2 regions of the Streptomyces sp. NPDC002795 genome follow, and region 2 is predicted to be linked to the other one. Evidence: predicted binding sites of a transcription regulator. Region 2 holds the regulator's gene; the other holds the start of a gene.
The links. The regulator HrcA, encoded in region 2, represses chaperone genes, less so after heat shock. The targets are predictions, from matches to a motif close to TTNGCACTCNGNNNNNCNGAGTGCNAA.
Positions count from the first base shown of each region.

Region 1: groL (chaperonin GroEL) is a predicted target of HrcA. The motif match lies at 5,493-5,519, and genes of this name have one in related genera.

Region 1 covers NZ_JBIAQB010000002.1:867,791-875,371, reverse strand. The annotation lists gene ACFYWS_RS08660 (hypothetical protein) at 1-1,766, opposite strand, end outside; gene ACFYWS_RS08655 (glucosyl-3-phosphoglycerate synthase) at 1,804-2,751, opposite strand; SAM riboswitch class I at 2,913-3,067, shown strand; gene thrC (threonine synthase) at 3,086-4,387, shown strand; gene ACFYWS_RS08645 (MoaD/ThiS family protein) at 4,424-4,699, shown strand; gene ACFYWS_RS08640 (cold-shock protein) at 5,132-5,338, shown strand; gene groL (chaperonin GroEL) at 5,652-7,277, shown strand; gene ACFYWS_RS08630 (Uma2 family endonuclease) at 7,376-7,581, opposite strand, start outside.
Region 2 covers NZ_JBIAQB010000006.1:277,308-284,888, forward strand. The annotation lists gene ACFYWS_RS19960 (SpoIIE family protein phosphatase) at 1-1,183, shown strand, start outside; gene hemW (radical SAM family heme chaperone HemW) at 1,223-2,455, shown strand; gene ACFYWS_RS19970 (DUF3097 domain-containing protein) at 2,560-3,378, opposite strand; gene ACFYWS_RS19975 (MBL fold metallo-hydrolase) at 3,413-4,153, opposite strand; gene hrcA (heat-inducible transcriptional repressor HrcA) at 4,286-5,302, shown strand; gene dnaJ (molecular chaperone DnaJ) at 5,303-6,439, shown strand; gene ACFYWS_RS19990 (nitronate monooxygenase) at 6,619-7,581, shown strand, end outside.

The DNA of each region.
Region 1 (7,581 bases), on a different contig from region 2:
GCGCCGAGCCCGCACAGCGTGACGGCGAGCCCGCCGTACAGCGGCAGGTTCGAGCCGGTGCCGGTCTCGGCCATCTCGCCCGCGCTCGGCGGGTTGGGCGGGGTGGGCCGGGCCTGCGGGTTGTGGCTGCTCGTCGAGGGGGTCGACGGGGCCGGTGGGGTCGGCGAGGTCTCGGACGGCTGGTCGACCGGCTGCTTCGTCGGCGTCGGCGTCGGCGCCTCCCGCTCGATGGTGGGCGAGATGCCGCACCGCGCGTCCGTGGAGCCCTCCTCGCAGTTGGTGCGCGGAGTGTCGGCGGTGACGCTGTTCGTGAGCTTCCCGTCGCCGCTCACCGGGTCGTTGACCTTCACGGAGTACGTCACGGTCGCCGTCTCGCCGGCCGGGATGTCACCGGTGTAGCCGACCTTCGGCTCGGTGTAGGAGACGTCGCCGATGCTCGCCTGCGCGTCGTTGTTGTACGTCGCGTCGTCGAGGTTCTCGGTGAGGTCGTCGGTGAACTTGGCGTTGGGGTACGGCAGTCGGCTGACGTTCTTCGCCTTCACCGTGTACGTCACCGTGTCGCCGGGCTGCACCTCCGCAGGGCTCGCCGTCTTGGTGATCTCCAGGTCGGGCACGGGGACGGACAGGGCGAGCGCCGAGGGGACGTAGGTGTCGCCCTTGGTGGAGAAGTCGAGCGTGGTGGAGGTCGAGCCGACCGGGATCGGCTCGTCCCCGGCGGCCCGCGTGGAGCCGCCGCCCGTGACGTCGAACTCCTTCGCGTCGATGCTCAGGTTGTTGACCATCCTCGGGTCGAGGGCGCCGTCGTCCTCGGAGACGAAGAAGTTGTTGGTGTTGCCGGTGTGCGACTCGGTGATGTTCTGGCCGCCGACGGTGAACTTGTCGCCCGACGTGTTCCAGTCGCCCTCGTACGCGGTGACGCTGGCCCGCGGGGTGCCCGAGGTCCGGTAGAAGCCGTCCACGGTGACCCGGGTGGCCGGGGAGGTGGAGCGCTGCAGGACGTGGCCGCCGTAGATGTAGACGTTGCGGCGGTCCGGCGCGTAGGTCTCGTTCGGGCTGTCGTACTTGTAGACGACCGTCATCGACCAGCCGCCCACGCAGCCCTTGCCGGTGGGCGCCCAGATGTCGCCGACCGAGACCGGCACCGGGGTGCCCGTGCCGGTGACCCCGCTGAAGAGGCTCGTCACGTCGGCCTCGCCCGTGTAGAAGTGCGGGCCGTTGGTGGAGGCGGGGTCCTGGACCAGGTTCTCGGGGGAGACCTTGGCCGGGGCCGCGCCGTTCACGCCGACCACGGGGGTCGCGTCCAGCGGGTCGCCGGGCGAGGGGTCCACATCGGCGCCGGAGATGTCGCAGCGCTTCAGCTGGGCCCCGCTCGGCCCCTTGAACGTGCCGTCGTTGCCGCCGTAGAAGAGGCGGGCGTAGGCGACCTCGGCGCCGGGCGGGACGGAGACCTGGCCGGTGCTGGAGCCGTAGCCGTCCGTCGTCCCCGCGGTGTTGATCCGCTGCATGACAAAGGTGTTGTTGTTGTCCCTCCCCTCGCCGTTCGCGGCGACGGCGCAGCGCGCGGCCATGTTCGCGTCGTCCGTCGGGCAGCCCATGACCGTGTTGCCGATGGTCTTGAAGTCGCCGTAGATCGATTCGTCGTAGCGCTTGGCGAAGGGGGAGACCACGTCCGCGGAGGCGGGAGCCGGTGCCAGGCCCGTCAGGCAGGCGGCGAGGGCGGCTGTGACGGCGCAGGCCGCCTTGCCCTTGAGATGTCTGAGCAGCATAAAGGGCAATCTAGGCAAACATACGATTATGGGGCGTTTACGCCACGCGGCGCTCCGCGTACTCACCGATCTCGATCATCGGCGGGCGCTCCTCCGTGTCCACCGGGTGGGTGTGCGGTTCGAAGCCGTCCTCGCCGCGCTCGAACTGTGTGAGCACCGGCCTGATCAGGTGCCCGCGCGCGAGACGGAGCTGGGCGGTGCGGTAGATCGCCGCCGCCATCCGGCCCAGCGCCTGCCCGTCCTGGTGCCGGTGCTTGCGCACGCCGACGTCGACCTGGGCGAGCGCGTCGAGGCCCACGGTGTGCAGCGCGTCCACGAGCAGGCCGAGCTCCACGCCGTATCCGACGGGGAACGGGAGACGTTCGAGCAGCGAGCGCCGGGCCGCGTACTCGCCGCCCAACGGCTGGACGAATCCGGCCAGTTGGGGCCAGTGCAGATTGAGTATCGGCCGCGCCATCAGCTCCGTCACCCGGCCGCCCTGCCCGGCGGTCCCGGCCAGCGGACGGTCGTACATCGCCTTCACGAAGTCCACGCCCGGCTCGGTGAGCAGCGGGCCGACGATCCCGGAGACGAAGTCCGCGGAGAACTCACGCAGATCGGCGTCGACGAAGCACACGATGTCACCGGACGTGACGAACAGGGAGCGCCACAGCACCTCGCCCTTGCCGGGCCGGACCGGTATCCGCGGCAGGACCGCGTCCCGGTGCACGACGCGCGCCCCGGCCGCCGCCGCGACCTCGGAGGTGCGGTCGGTGGAGCCGGAGTCGATCACCACGAGCTCGTCGACGAGCGGCACCGCCTCCGTCATCAGCGTCCGCCGGATCTCGGAGACGATCTCGCCGACCGTCTCCTCCTCGTTCAGCGCGGGCAGCACGACACTCACCGTCTGCCCCGACGCGTGCTTGGCGGCGACCAGCCGGTGCAAGGGGTGCTCGGTCACGGACCAGGAGCGCCTGTTCAGCCAGCGCTCGACCTCTTCCAGCACGGTCTGGGTTCCTTCCCTAAGGATCCATATGTGATCCATCTCGCGGTTCGGACCCCTGTCTCACGAGCCCGGGCCTTCGGTTACAGTCTTGAACAAGGCCGGTGACCATCGCATGTCGGGGGTCGCCTGCAGTACACAACTGAATCCACACAATCGAATACCGCTCATCCAGAGGGGCAGAGGGATACGGCCCGTTGAAGCCCCGGCAACCCTCCAGCCGGTCTCGTCCGCACACCGCAGTGCGCCCGCGAGGCTCCCGGCTAGTGAAGGTGCCAAATCCGTCTCGTGGCGAGATGCGCCGCGAGGAAGATGAGGAGAAAGGGCCTCGCCTCTCATGGCTGTACAGACTGTCGCCACCGAAACGACCGCGAAGACCGTTGATCTCGGTCCGGCTTCCGGCCTCTCTTGTCGCGAGTGCGGCGCCGTCGTCCCGCTCGGCCCCGTCTTCGCCTGCGCCGAGTGTTTCGGACCGCTCGAAGTCGCGTACGAGCTGCCTGTCGGTGACCCCGAGGCGCTCCGCAAGCAGATCGAGTCCGGTCCCGCCAACATCTGGCGCTACGCCCCGCTGCTGCCCGTCCCGGCCGACGTCGCCGAGAAGCCGAACCTGAACCCCGGCTGGACCAAGCTCGTCAAGGCCGACAACCTGGGCCGTGAACTGGGCGTCGCCGAGGGCAAGTTGTTCGTCAAGGACGACTCCGGAAACCCGACGCACTCCTTCAAGGACCGCGTCGTCGCGCAGGCCATCGAGGCCGCCCGCGCCTTCGGCTTCACCACGCTCTCCTGCTCCTCCACCGGCAACCTGGCCGGCGCCGTCGGCGCCGCCGCCGCCCGTGCCGGCTTCCGGTCCTGCGTGTTCATCCCGCACGACCTGGAGCAGGGCAAGGTCGTCATGGCCGGTGTCTACGGCGGTGACCTCGTCGCCATCGAGGGCAACTACGACGACGTGAACCGCTTCTGCTCCGAGCTCATCGGCGACCCGCTGGGCGAGGGCTGGGGCTTCGTCAACGTCAACCTCCGCCCGTACTACGGCGAGGGCTCCAAGACGCTCGCGTACGAGATCTGCGAGCAGCTCGGCTGGCAGCTCCCGGACCAGCTGGTCATCCCGATCGCGTCCGGCTCGCAGTTCACGAAGATCGACAAGGGCCTGAAGGAGCTGATCAAGCTCGGCCTCGTCGAGGACAAGCCCTACAAGCTCTTCGGCGCCCAGGCCGAGGGCTGCTCCCCGGTCTCCGTCGCCTACAAGGGCGGCCACGACGTGGTCCGCCCGCAGAAGCCGACGACGATCGCCAAGTCCCTCGCCATCGGCAACCCGGCCGACGGCCCGTACGTCCTCGACATCGCGCGCCGCACCGGCGGCGCCGTGGAGGACGTCAACGACGAGCAGGTCGTCGACGCGATCAAGCTGCTCGCGCAGACGGAGGGCATCTTCGCCGAGACGGCGGGCGGTGTCACGCTGGGCGTCACGAAGAAGCTCATCGAGGCGGGCCTCATCGACCCGTCGCTCACCACCGTCGTACTGAACACCGGTGACGGGCTCAAGACGCTGGACGCGGTTGCCGATTCCTCGCAGGCCACGGCCACCATCCGGCCGAGCCTGGACGCGTTCCGCGAGGCCGGCCTCGCCGCCGACCTCTGAGTCCGACCGACACTTGTAGCAACAGGAGTTACCGCCATGAGCGTCAACGTTCGTATCCCCACCATCCTGCGCACCTACACCGGCGGAAAGTCCGAGGTGGCCGCCGAGGGCGCCACCCTGGCCGATGTCATCGCCGACCTCGAGAAGAACCACACCGGCATCGCCGCCCGCGTCCTCGACGACCAGGGCAAGCTGCGCCGCTTCGTGAACGTCTACGTGAACGACGACGACGTCCGCTTCGAGCAGGGCCTCGGGACGGCGACGCCGGACGGCGCCGGCGTCTCGATCATTCCGGCCGTCGCCGGCGGCTGATCCTTTGTAGTTCCACCCGGAGTTACCTGAATTGCCCCCTCCGCAAGAGAAGCGGAGGGGGCAATTCTGCATGGTTGAGCGCGGTACAGTTGGGGAAGCTGCTGCCTTTCCCTGTGCGGTGCATGACGGGCGCATATGAGTTCTCGCCCGAGGCCCGACAAGAAGTAGCCAAAGTGCTCTGCCCTTTCGGGCCTTTTACGGCATTTACGCGGCCCGACTTGCCCTGGGATCCGGTGAGTTGGCCCGGTTTCCCCGATCTGGCGTGCCCAGAATTCTCGTCCGATTGACCTGTTGCAGACGGCAGTCGGGCAGATACATTCAGCCGCGGTCGACGCGTTCCGGCGCACACCCCCATATCCCGTGGGGCGTGAGGTCTGACCCGGGTCCGCGAAGTGCGGTCCTGCGCAAGGGCCAGTAATAGGGGAGTTAGGCATGGCTCAGGGCACCGTCAAGTGGTTCAACGCGGAGAAGGGGTACGGCTTCATCGCGGTCGACGGTGGTGCGGATGTTTTCGTCCACTACAGCGCGATTCAGATGGACGGCTACCGCACCCTCGAAGAGGGTCAGCGAGTTGAATTCGAGATCTCGCAGGGCCAGAAGGGGCCGCAGGCCGACATGGTCCGCGTGGCCGCCGGCTGAACGCGCGCGTCAGACTGCACGCTTGTACGTCGCACGTCGTGGAGGGCTCGTCTCCCGGTTGGACCGGGGGGCGGGCCCTTCGTGCTGCCCGCGCCCACCAGGGGTTCTCGGGTGCAGCCTTGCACTCGCAGGGGTCGAGTGCTAATCATTGGGCTTAGCACTCTCCCAGTGAGAGTGACAGAACTTGGATCGGGTCGGTGAGGTCCGGGGGTCGGGTGGTGCAAGGAACCGCCCGGCCTGCAGGCCGTCCGTCGCGGGCACCAGCACGGTCCGTTTGCTTGCATTTCCACCCCGTCCGGGAGGACCACTTCACATGGCCAAGATCATCGCGTTCGACGAGGAGGCACGGCGCGGCCTCGAGCGCGGCATGAACCAGCTCGCCGACGCCGTCAAGGTGACCCTGGGCCCCAAGGGTCGCAACGTCGTCCTCGAGAAGAAGTGGGGCGCCCCCACGATCACCAACGATGGTGTGTCCATCGCCAAGGAGATCGAGCTCGAGGACCCGTACGAGAAGATCGGCGCCGAGCTGGTCAAGGAGGTCGCGAAGAAGACGGACGACGTCGCCGGTGACGGCACGACGACCGCGACCGTCCTGGCCCAGGCGCTCGTTCGCGAAGGCCTTCGCAACGTAGCCGCCGGCGCCAACCCGATGGCCCTCAAGCGCGGCATCGAGCGCGCCACCGAGGCCGTCTCCGCCGCCCTCCTCGAGCAGGCCAAGGAGGTGGAGACCAAGGAGCAGATCGCCTCCACCGCCTCCATCTCGGCCGCCGACACCCAGATCGGCGAGCTCATCGCCGAGGCCATGGACAAGGTCGGCAAGGAAGGCGTCATCACCGTCGAGGAGTCCCAGACCTTCGGTCTGGAGCTTGAGCTCACCGAGGGTATGCGCTTCGACAAGGGCTACATCTCGGCGTACTTTGCCACCGACATGGAGCGTATGGAGGCCTCGCTCGAGGACCCGTACATCCTGATCGTCAACTCGAAGATCGGCAACGTGAAGGACCTCCTTCCGCTGCTCGAGAAGGTCATGCAGTCCGGCAAGCCGCTGCTGATCATCGCCGAGGACGTCGAGGGCGAGGCCCTGTCGACCCTGGTCGTCAACAAGATCCGTGGCACCTTCAAGTCCGTCGCCGTCAAGGCCCCGGGCTTCGGTGACCGCCGCAAGGCCATGCTCGGCGACATCGCCATCCTCACGGGCGGCACCGTCATCTCCGAGGAGGTCGGCCTCAAGCTGGAGAACGCCGGTCTCGACCTGCTCGGCCGTGCCCGCAAGGTCGTCATCACCAAGGACGAGACGACGATCGTCGACGGCTCCGGTGAGAGCGACCAGGTCCAGGGTCGCGTCAACCAGATCCGTGCCGAGATCGAGAACAGCGACTCGGACTACGACCGCGAGAAGCTCCAGGAGCGCCTCGCCAAGCTCGCCGGCGGCGTGGCCGTCATCAAGGCGGGCGCGGCCACCGAGGTCGAGCTCAAGGAGCGCAAGCACCGCATCGAGGACGCCGTTCGCAACGCGAAGGCGGCCGTCGAAGAGGGCATCGTCGCCGGTGGTGGCGTCGCTCTCCTCCAGGCCTCCGCGGTCTTCGAGAAGCTGGAGCTCGAGGGTGACGAGGCGACCGGCGCCAACGCCGTGAAGCTCGCCCTGGAGGCCCCGCTCAAGCAGATCGCCGTCAACGGTGGTCTCGAGGGTGGCGTCGTCGTGGAGAAGGTGCGCAACCTGACCGTCGGTCACGGTCTGAACGCCGCCACGGGTGACTACGTCGACATGATCGCCGAGGGCATCATCGACCCGGCGAAGGTCACGCGCTCTGCCCTGCAGAACGCCGCGTCGATCGCCGCGCTGTTCCTCACGACCGAGGCCGTCATCGCCGACAAGCCCGAGAAGGCCGGCGCCGCGCCTGCCGGTGGCGGCATGCCGGGCGGTGACATGGACTTCTGAGCCGCTCGCGGTTCAGCCCGTCCGTAACCCGAGGGCGGCACCATCTCTTCGCGAGATGGTGCCGCCCTCGGGCGTTTCGGCGTTGGGCCGGGCCCTGGCTACGCGTACTCCTTGAGCCGCTCTGTTTCGAGGGTGATGGTGACCGGGGCGGGGATGCGGATCGTCGCTCCGTAGTGGTACGGGCGGCGGCTCTGATAGACCCCGTTCTCCGGGGAACTGTGGACGACTACGGTGTCGTTGTCGCGGTCGACGAGGAGGTAGACGGGGATGCCGGCGTACGCGTAGGCGCGGGGCTTCTCCTGGC
Region 2 (7,581 bases):
GGAGGAGGGCCGCGGTCTGCCGGGCGTCGTCGAGCACGACGTGCTGGGCGCGGGCCCGATGCAGCTGCCCCGGCTCGCCCGTGTCTGGCACACCCACGAGCACCGCACCGAGGAGCTCCGCGGGCTCCTGGAGAAGGAACCCCCGCGGCTGCCCGACCGGCTCTCCGGCGCCGTCCCCGTGCCCTGGCCCTTCGACGCGCAGGGCAGCCCGGTCAACCAGGACACGGGCGCGTCGGTCGCCTACCGGCTCTCCGCGGGCGGCCGCGCGCTGGGCATCCTGCTGATCGGGCGGGCCGGGCTGCACCGCTTCCCCGACGAGGTCACCGGGCTCGTCGAGGACTTCAGCCGGCGCGTCGCCCTCGCCGTCAGCGCCGCCCGCCGCTTCACCCGGCAGGCCACCATCAGCCGCATCCTGCAGAACGGTCTGCTGCCCACGGCCATGGCCGAGATCCCCGGCGTCAAGAGCGCCCTCGTGTACGAGCCGAAGGAGGCGGGCGGCCCCGGCGGCGACTTCTACGACGTGTTCCCGGCAGGCGCGGGACGCTGGTGCTTCGCGCTCGGCGACGTCCAGGGCAAGGGCCCCGAGGCCGCCGTCGTCATCGGGCTCGTACGGCCCTGGCTGCGGCTGCTCGCGCGGGAGGAGTACCAGGTCGCGCAGGTCCTCGACCGGCTCAACCGGCTGCTGCTCGACGACGCGACCGAGGCCTCCGACGCCGCGGCCCGCGCGCTCGCCGCGGCCGACGGCCGGGGCGTACCCCCGGAGGGCTCCAGCTCCCGCTTCCTGTCGCTCCTCTACGGCGAGCTGACCCCCACCGAGGACGGCGTGCTCTGCACCCTCGCCTCGGCCGGGCATCCGCTGCCGCTGCTCATGCGGCCCGGAGGGGAGGTCGTCGCCGCGGCCGCGCCACAGGTGCTGCTCGGCGTCGTCGACGACCCGGACTACACGAGTGAGACGTTCCTGATGCGCACCGGGGACACGCTCCTCGGCGTCACCGACGGGGTGACGGAGCGGCGCCGCGGGGCCCTCCAGTTCGACGACGGAGACGGGCTCGCGCAGGCGCTCGCCGGGTGTGCGGGCCTGACGGCGCCGCTGCTCGTGGAGCGGATCCGGCGGCTCGTGCACGCCTTCGCGGACAGCCCGCCGGACGACGACCTGGCGCTGCTGGTGCTCCAGGCGCAGTGACGGGAACGGAGCGATCCGCGGAGGCGGGACAATGGGGTCATGCCTTCCGCACTTCCCGATGGTGAGCCCGTGCCCGACGACGGTTCGCTGCCCGCGTCCGCCCTCGCCGGGGCCGCGTCCCGACCCCTCGGCTTCTATCTGCACGTCCCGTACTGCGCCACGCGCTGCGGCTACTGCGACTTCAACACGTACACGGCCACCGAGCTGCGCGGCACGGGCGGCGTGCTCGCGTCCCGTGACAACTACGCGCAGACGCTCGTCGAGGAGGTGCGGCTCGCGCGCAAGGTCCTCGGCGACGACCCGCGCCCGGTCCGCACGGTGTTCGTCGGGGGCGGTACGCCGACGCTGCTGCCGGCGGCCGACCTCGTACGGATGCTGGCCTCGATCCGCGACGAGTTCGGGCTCGCGGACGACGCGGAGGTCACGACCGAGGCGAACCCGGAGTCGGTGGACCCGGCGTACCTGGCGGAGCTGCGGGCCGGCGGCTTCAACCGGATCTCGTTCGGCATGCAGAGCGCCCGGCAGCACGTGCTGAAGGTGCTCGACCGTACGCATACGCCGGGGCGCCCCGAGGCGTGTGTGGCGGAGGCGCGGGCGGCAGGCTTCGACCACGTCAACCTCGACCTCATCTACGGCACGCCGGGCGAGAGCGACGACGACTGGCGGGCCACGCTGGACGCGGCGCTCGGGGCGGGCCCCGACCATGTGTCGGCGTACGCGCTGATCGTGGAGGAGGGCACGCAGCTCGCGCGGCGGATCCGGCGCGGCGAGGTGCCGATGACCGACGACGACGTGCACGCGGACCGCTATCTGATCGCCGACGAGGTGCTGGGCGCGGCCGGGTTCGACTGGTACGAGGTGTCGAACTGGGCGACGACCGAGGCCGGGCGCTGCCTCCACAACGAGCTGTACTGGCGCGGGGCCGACTGGTGGGGGGCCGGGCCCGGCGCGCACTCGCACGTGGGCGGGGTGCGGTGGTGGAACGTCAAGCACCCGGGGGCGTACGCGGCGGCTCTCGCGGAGGGGCGCTCGCCCGGAGCCGGGCGGGAGATCCTGGCCGACGAGGACCGCCGGGTCGAGCGGATCCTCCTTGAGCTGCGGCTCCGTGATGGCTGCCCGCTGGAGCTGCTGAAGGCGGACGGCCTCGCGGCGGCGCGGGGCGCGCTGCGGGACGGGCTGCTGGAGGCGGAGCCGTTCGCCGCCGGCCGGGCCGTGTTGACGCTGCGCGGCCGACTGCTGGCGGACGGGGTCGTGCGGGACCTGGTCGACTGACTTCACGCCCCCGTTCTTGTTGTGCGGCACCGGGGGCCCAATTGAGCCCCTGCGGCGATTGAGCAGCGGGGTCCGGGGCGGAGCCCCGAGGGCGTGGGGGACGACTACGGGGCCGTCACGAAGTCGATCAGCTCTTCCACCCGGCCCAGGAGCTCCGGCTCCAGGTCCTTGTACGTGCTCACCTGGGACAGGATGTGCTGCCAGGCCTCGCCCGTGTTCGCCACCCGCCAGCCGAGCGCCCGGCACACGCCCGTCTTCCAGTCCTGGCCGCGCGGGACGCGGGGCCACGCCTCGATGCCCACGGACGACGGCTTCACCGCCTCCCAGATGTCGATGTAGGGGTGGCCCACGACCAGCGCGTGCTCGCTCGTCACCGACTGGGCGATACGCCACTCCTTCGAGCCCTGCACCAGGTGGTCCACCAGGACCCCGAGCCGCGCGTCCGGGCCCGGGGCGAAGTCGGAGACGACCGCCGGGAGGTCGTCGACGCCCTCCAGGAACTCCACCGCCACGCCCTCGATGCGCAGGTCGTGGCCCCAGACCCGCTCGATCAGCTCCGCGTCGTGCTTGCCCTCCACGTAGATGCGGCCCGCCCGGGCCACCCGTGCGCGGGCGCCGGGGACCGCCACCGATCCTGACGCGCTCCGGGAGGGGCGAGCAGGGGCGGGACTCGAGGCGCGTACGAGGGTGACGACCTTGCCGTCGATCATGAAGCCGCGCGGCTCCATCGGGAACACCCGGAGCTTGCCGAAGCGGTCCTCCAAAGTCACCGTCGGCCCCTGCGCCGTCTTCTCGACCCGGATCACCGCTCCGCAGAAACCGGTGGTGACCTCCTCGACGACGAGGTCCGGTTCGGCCGGGACCTCGGGGGCCGGCTTGTTCCGCTTCCACGGGGGAGTCAGGTCAGAGGTGTACTGGCGCATCCGCAAGACGATAGGAGAACCGCGCAGGCCAGGACTACGACACGCCGAAACGCGTCGCCAATGTGGCACGTTGCGCGCGGACGAACTCCGCATTCACCGCCGAACCGTGCCCCGGGACGTACACCGCGTCCTCGCCGCCGAGGTCGAGGAGACGACTCAGCGCCGCGGGCCAGTGGCCGGGCGCCGCGTCCGGGCCCGCCTGCGGTTCGCCCGACTCCTCCACCAGGTCGCCGCAGAAGACGATCTCCGGGCTTCCGGGGACGAGCACCGCCATGTCGTGGCCGCTGTGCGCCGGGCCGATGTTCGCGAGCAGCACCGTCAGGCCGCCGCCCAGGTCGAGCGTCCACTCGCCGCACACCCGGTGCGGCGGAGTGACGAGGATGTCGACCGCCTCGGCCGCCGAGTCCGGATCGATCCCGTGCCGCACGGCGTCGGCGCGCAGAGCCTCGGCGCCGCGCTCGAAGAGGGCGTCGATGCCCACCGCCCCGTACACCTCGACCCCCGCGAACGCGGCCGTGCCGAGCACGTGGTCGAAGTGCGGGTGGGTCAGTGCGACATGGGTCACTCTCCGGTGCGCCCCGAGGAGCGCACGGGTGTCCGCGCGCAGCCGGGCGCCTTCATGGAGTGAGGATCCGGTGTCGATCAAGAGCGCCGCGTCTTCACCGACGACGAGGCCGCTCGTGCAGTCGAGCCCTGGCAGCCGCACGCGCCCCACATTCGGCGCGAGCCCCTCCCAACCCGCCGAGACCCAATCAATACGCTGCGCGAACTCCATACCCCGACGCTAGCGCCCTTGCCGGGCCCGTACCCACCGGCCGTACACTGAGCCGGGGACGATTGGCACTCGCCCACAGGGAGTGCCAAAGCAAGACGATCGCAGCGACTGTTTCTGGAGGTGTGTGCGCCGATGCTCAATGAACGCAGGCTCGAAGTGCTGCGCGCCATCGTCCAGGACTACGTCGGCACCGAGGAGCCCGTCGGCTCCAAGGCGCTCACCGAGCGGCACCAGCTCGGGGTCTCGCCGGCGACCGTGCGCAACGACATGGCGGCCCTGGAGGACGAGGGATTCATCGCCCAGCCGCACACCAGTGCCGGGCGCATCCCCACCGACAAGGGCTACCGCCTCTTCGTCGACAAGCTCACCGCCGTGAAGCCGATGGCCGCTCCCGAGCGGCGCGCCATCCAGAACTTCCTGGACGGCGCCGTCGATCTCGACGACGTCGTCGGACGCACCGTGCGGCTGCTCGCGCAGCTGACGCGGCAGGTGGCGATCGTCCAGTACCCGTCCCTGACCCGCTCCACCGTGCGCCATGTCGAGCTGCTGTCGCTCGCGCCCGCCCGTCTGATGCTCGTACTGATCACGGACACCGGGCGCGTGGAGCAGCGGATGATCGACTGCCCGGCGCCGTTCGGCGAGACATCCCTGGCGGATCTGCGGGCCCGGCTGAACAGCCGCGTCGCGGGCCGCAGGTTCGCCGACGTGCCGCAGCTGGTGCAGGACCTGCCGGAGGCCTTCGAGCAGGAGGACCGGGGCACGGTCACCACGGTGCTCTCCACTCTCCTCGAGACACTCGTCGAGGAGACCGAGGAGCGGCTGATGATCGGCGGAACGGCCAACATCACCCGCTTCGGACATGACTTTCCCCTCACCATCCGGCCCGTTCTGGAGGCACTTGAGGAGCAGGTCGTGCTCCTCAAGTTGCTTGGTGAGGTGGGAGATTCGGGCATGGCCGTACGTATCGGTCACGAGAATGCCCATGAGGGACTCAACTCCACATCCGTGGTGTCGGTCGGCTACGGTTCGGGCGGCGAGGCAGTGGCCAAGCTCGGCGTGGTCGGCCCGACCCGCATGGATTACCCGGGAACGATGGGAGCAGTACGCGCAGTGGCACGTTACGTCGGACAGATCCTGGCGGAGTCGTAAGTGGCCACGGACTACTACGCCGTACTAGGCGTGCGCCGAGACGCTTCCCAGGACGAAATCAAGAAGGCCTTCCGAAGGCTGGCGCGTGAGCTTCACCCGGATGTGAATCCGGACCCGAAGACTCAGGAGCGCTTCAAGGAGATCAACGCCGCATACGAGGTGCTCTCCGACCCGCAGAAGAAGCAGGTCTACGACCTGGGGGGCGACCCCCTGTCGCAGTCCGGCGGCGGTGGCGCCGGCGGCTTCGGGCAGGGCGGGTTCGGGAACTTCTCGGACATCATGGATGCCTTCTTCGGCACGGCGTCGCAGCGCGGACCCCGGTCCCGTACGCGCCGTGGCCAGGACGCCATGATCCGCCTCGAGATCGAGCTGGACGAGGCCGCCTTCGGCACCACCAAGGACATCCAGGTCGACACGGCTGTGGTCTGTACGACCTGCAGCGGTGAGGGCGCCGCGCCCGGCACCTCCGCGCAGACCTGCGACATGTGTCGCGGGCGCGGTGAGGTCTCGCAGGTGACGCGGTCCTTCCTCGGCCAGGTCATGACCTCGCGGCCGTGCCCGCAGTGCCAGGGCTTCGGGACCGTCGTCCCGACGCCGTGCCCGGAGTGTGCCGGTGACGGCCGCATCCGGTCGCGTCGCACCCTCACGGTGAAGATCCCGGCCGGTGTGGACAACGGCACGCGGATCCAGCTCGCGGGCGAGGGCGAGGTCGGCCCCGGCGGCGGCCCCGCCGGTGACCTCTACGTGGAGATCCACGAACTCCCGCACCCGACCTTCCAGCGGCGCGGCGACGATCTGCACTGCACGGTCACGATCCCGATGACGGCGGCGGCCCTCGGCACGAAGGTGCCGCTGGAGACGCTCGACGGCACGGAGGAGATCGACATCCGGCCGGGCACGCAGTCCGGCCAGTCGGTTCCGCTGCACGGGCGCGGTATCACCCATCTGCGGGGCGGCGGCCGTGGCGACCTCATCGTGCACGTCGAGGTCCTGACACCGCAGAAGCTCGACGTCGAGCAGGAGCGGGTGCTGCGCGAGCTGGCGAAGCTGCGTGGCGAGGAGCGGCCCACGGGTCAGTTCCAGCCGGGCCAGCAGGGTCTTTTCTCCCGCCTGAAGGACGCGTTCAACGGCCGTTGAGCAGCAGGTGTACGCCGCACCGGCGTTACGGCCTCGGGGCTCCGCCCCGGACCCCGCGCCTCAATCGCCGGCGGGGCTTGAAATATCAAGCCCCGCCGGCGATTGGTCTTTCCAGCCCCTGCGGCGATTGAGCAGCGGCCCGATTCGGCCGGTCGCGGGCGACATGGCACGATGCGGTCATGTCCTCCGCACTGACCGATCTCTGCCCGCTTCCGATCGTGCAGGCCCCCATGGCGGGCGGCGCTTCGCACCCCGCGTTGGTCGCCGCCGTGGCCGAGGCGGGCGGGCTCGGGTTTCTCGCCGCCGGGTACAAAACGGCCGACGGGATGTACCAGGAGATCAAACAGGTGCGGGCGCTGACCGGCAGGCCCATCGGCGTCAACCTCTTCATGCCGCAGACCGAGCACGCGGACCCGGCCACCGTCGAGGTGTACCGCAACCAGCTCGCGGGCGAGGCCGCCTGGTACCGCACGCCGCTCGGCGAGACCGACAGCTGCAGCGACGACGGCTACGAGGCCAAGCTCGCGATCCTCGTCGACGATCCCGTGTCGCTGGTCACCTTCACCTTCGGCTGCCCCCGGCGCGCGGTCGTACAGGCGCTCCAGCGCGTCGGCTCGAAGGTCGGGGTCACCGTCACGACGGTGGAGGAGGCGCAGGCCGCGCAGGAGGCCGGCGCCGACCTGGTGTGCGTACAGGGGATCGAGGCCGGCGGGCACCAGGGCACGCACCGCAACAACCCCGAGGCGGACGGGAGCGGGTTCGGGCTGCTTTCGCTGATCGTGCAGGTGCGCGAGGCCGTGCAGCTGCCGATCATCGCCGCGGGCGGGATCATGCGCGGCGCGCAGATCGCCGCGGTGCTCGCGGCCGGCGCCGACCTCGCGCAGCTCGGTACCGCGTTCCTGGTCACCCCGGAGTCCGGGGCGCCGGAGCCGCACAAGCAGGCCATGACCAGTCCGCTGTTCAACCGGACCGAACTGACGCGTGCCTTCTCCGGGCGGCCGGCGCGCGGGCTCGTCAACCGGTTCATGCGCGAGCACGGTCCTTACGCCCCCGCCGCGTACCCGCAGGTCCACCACATGACGTCGCCGCTGCGCAAGGCCGCCGCCAAGGCCGGTGACCCGCAGGGCATGGCGCTGTGGGCG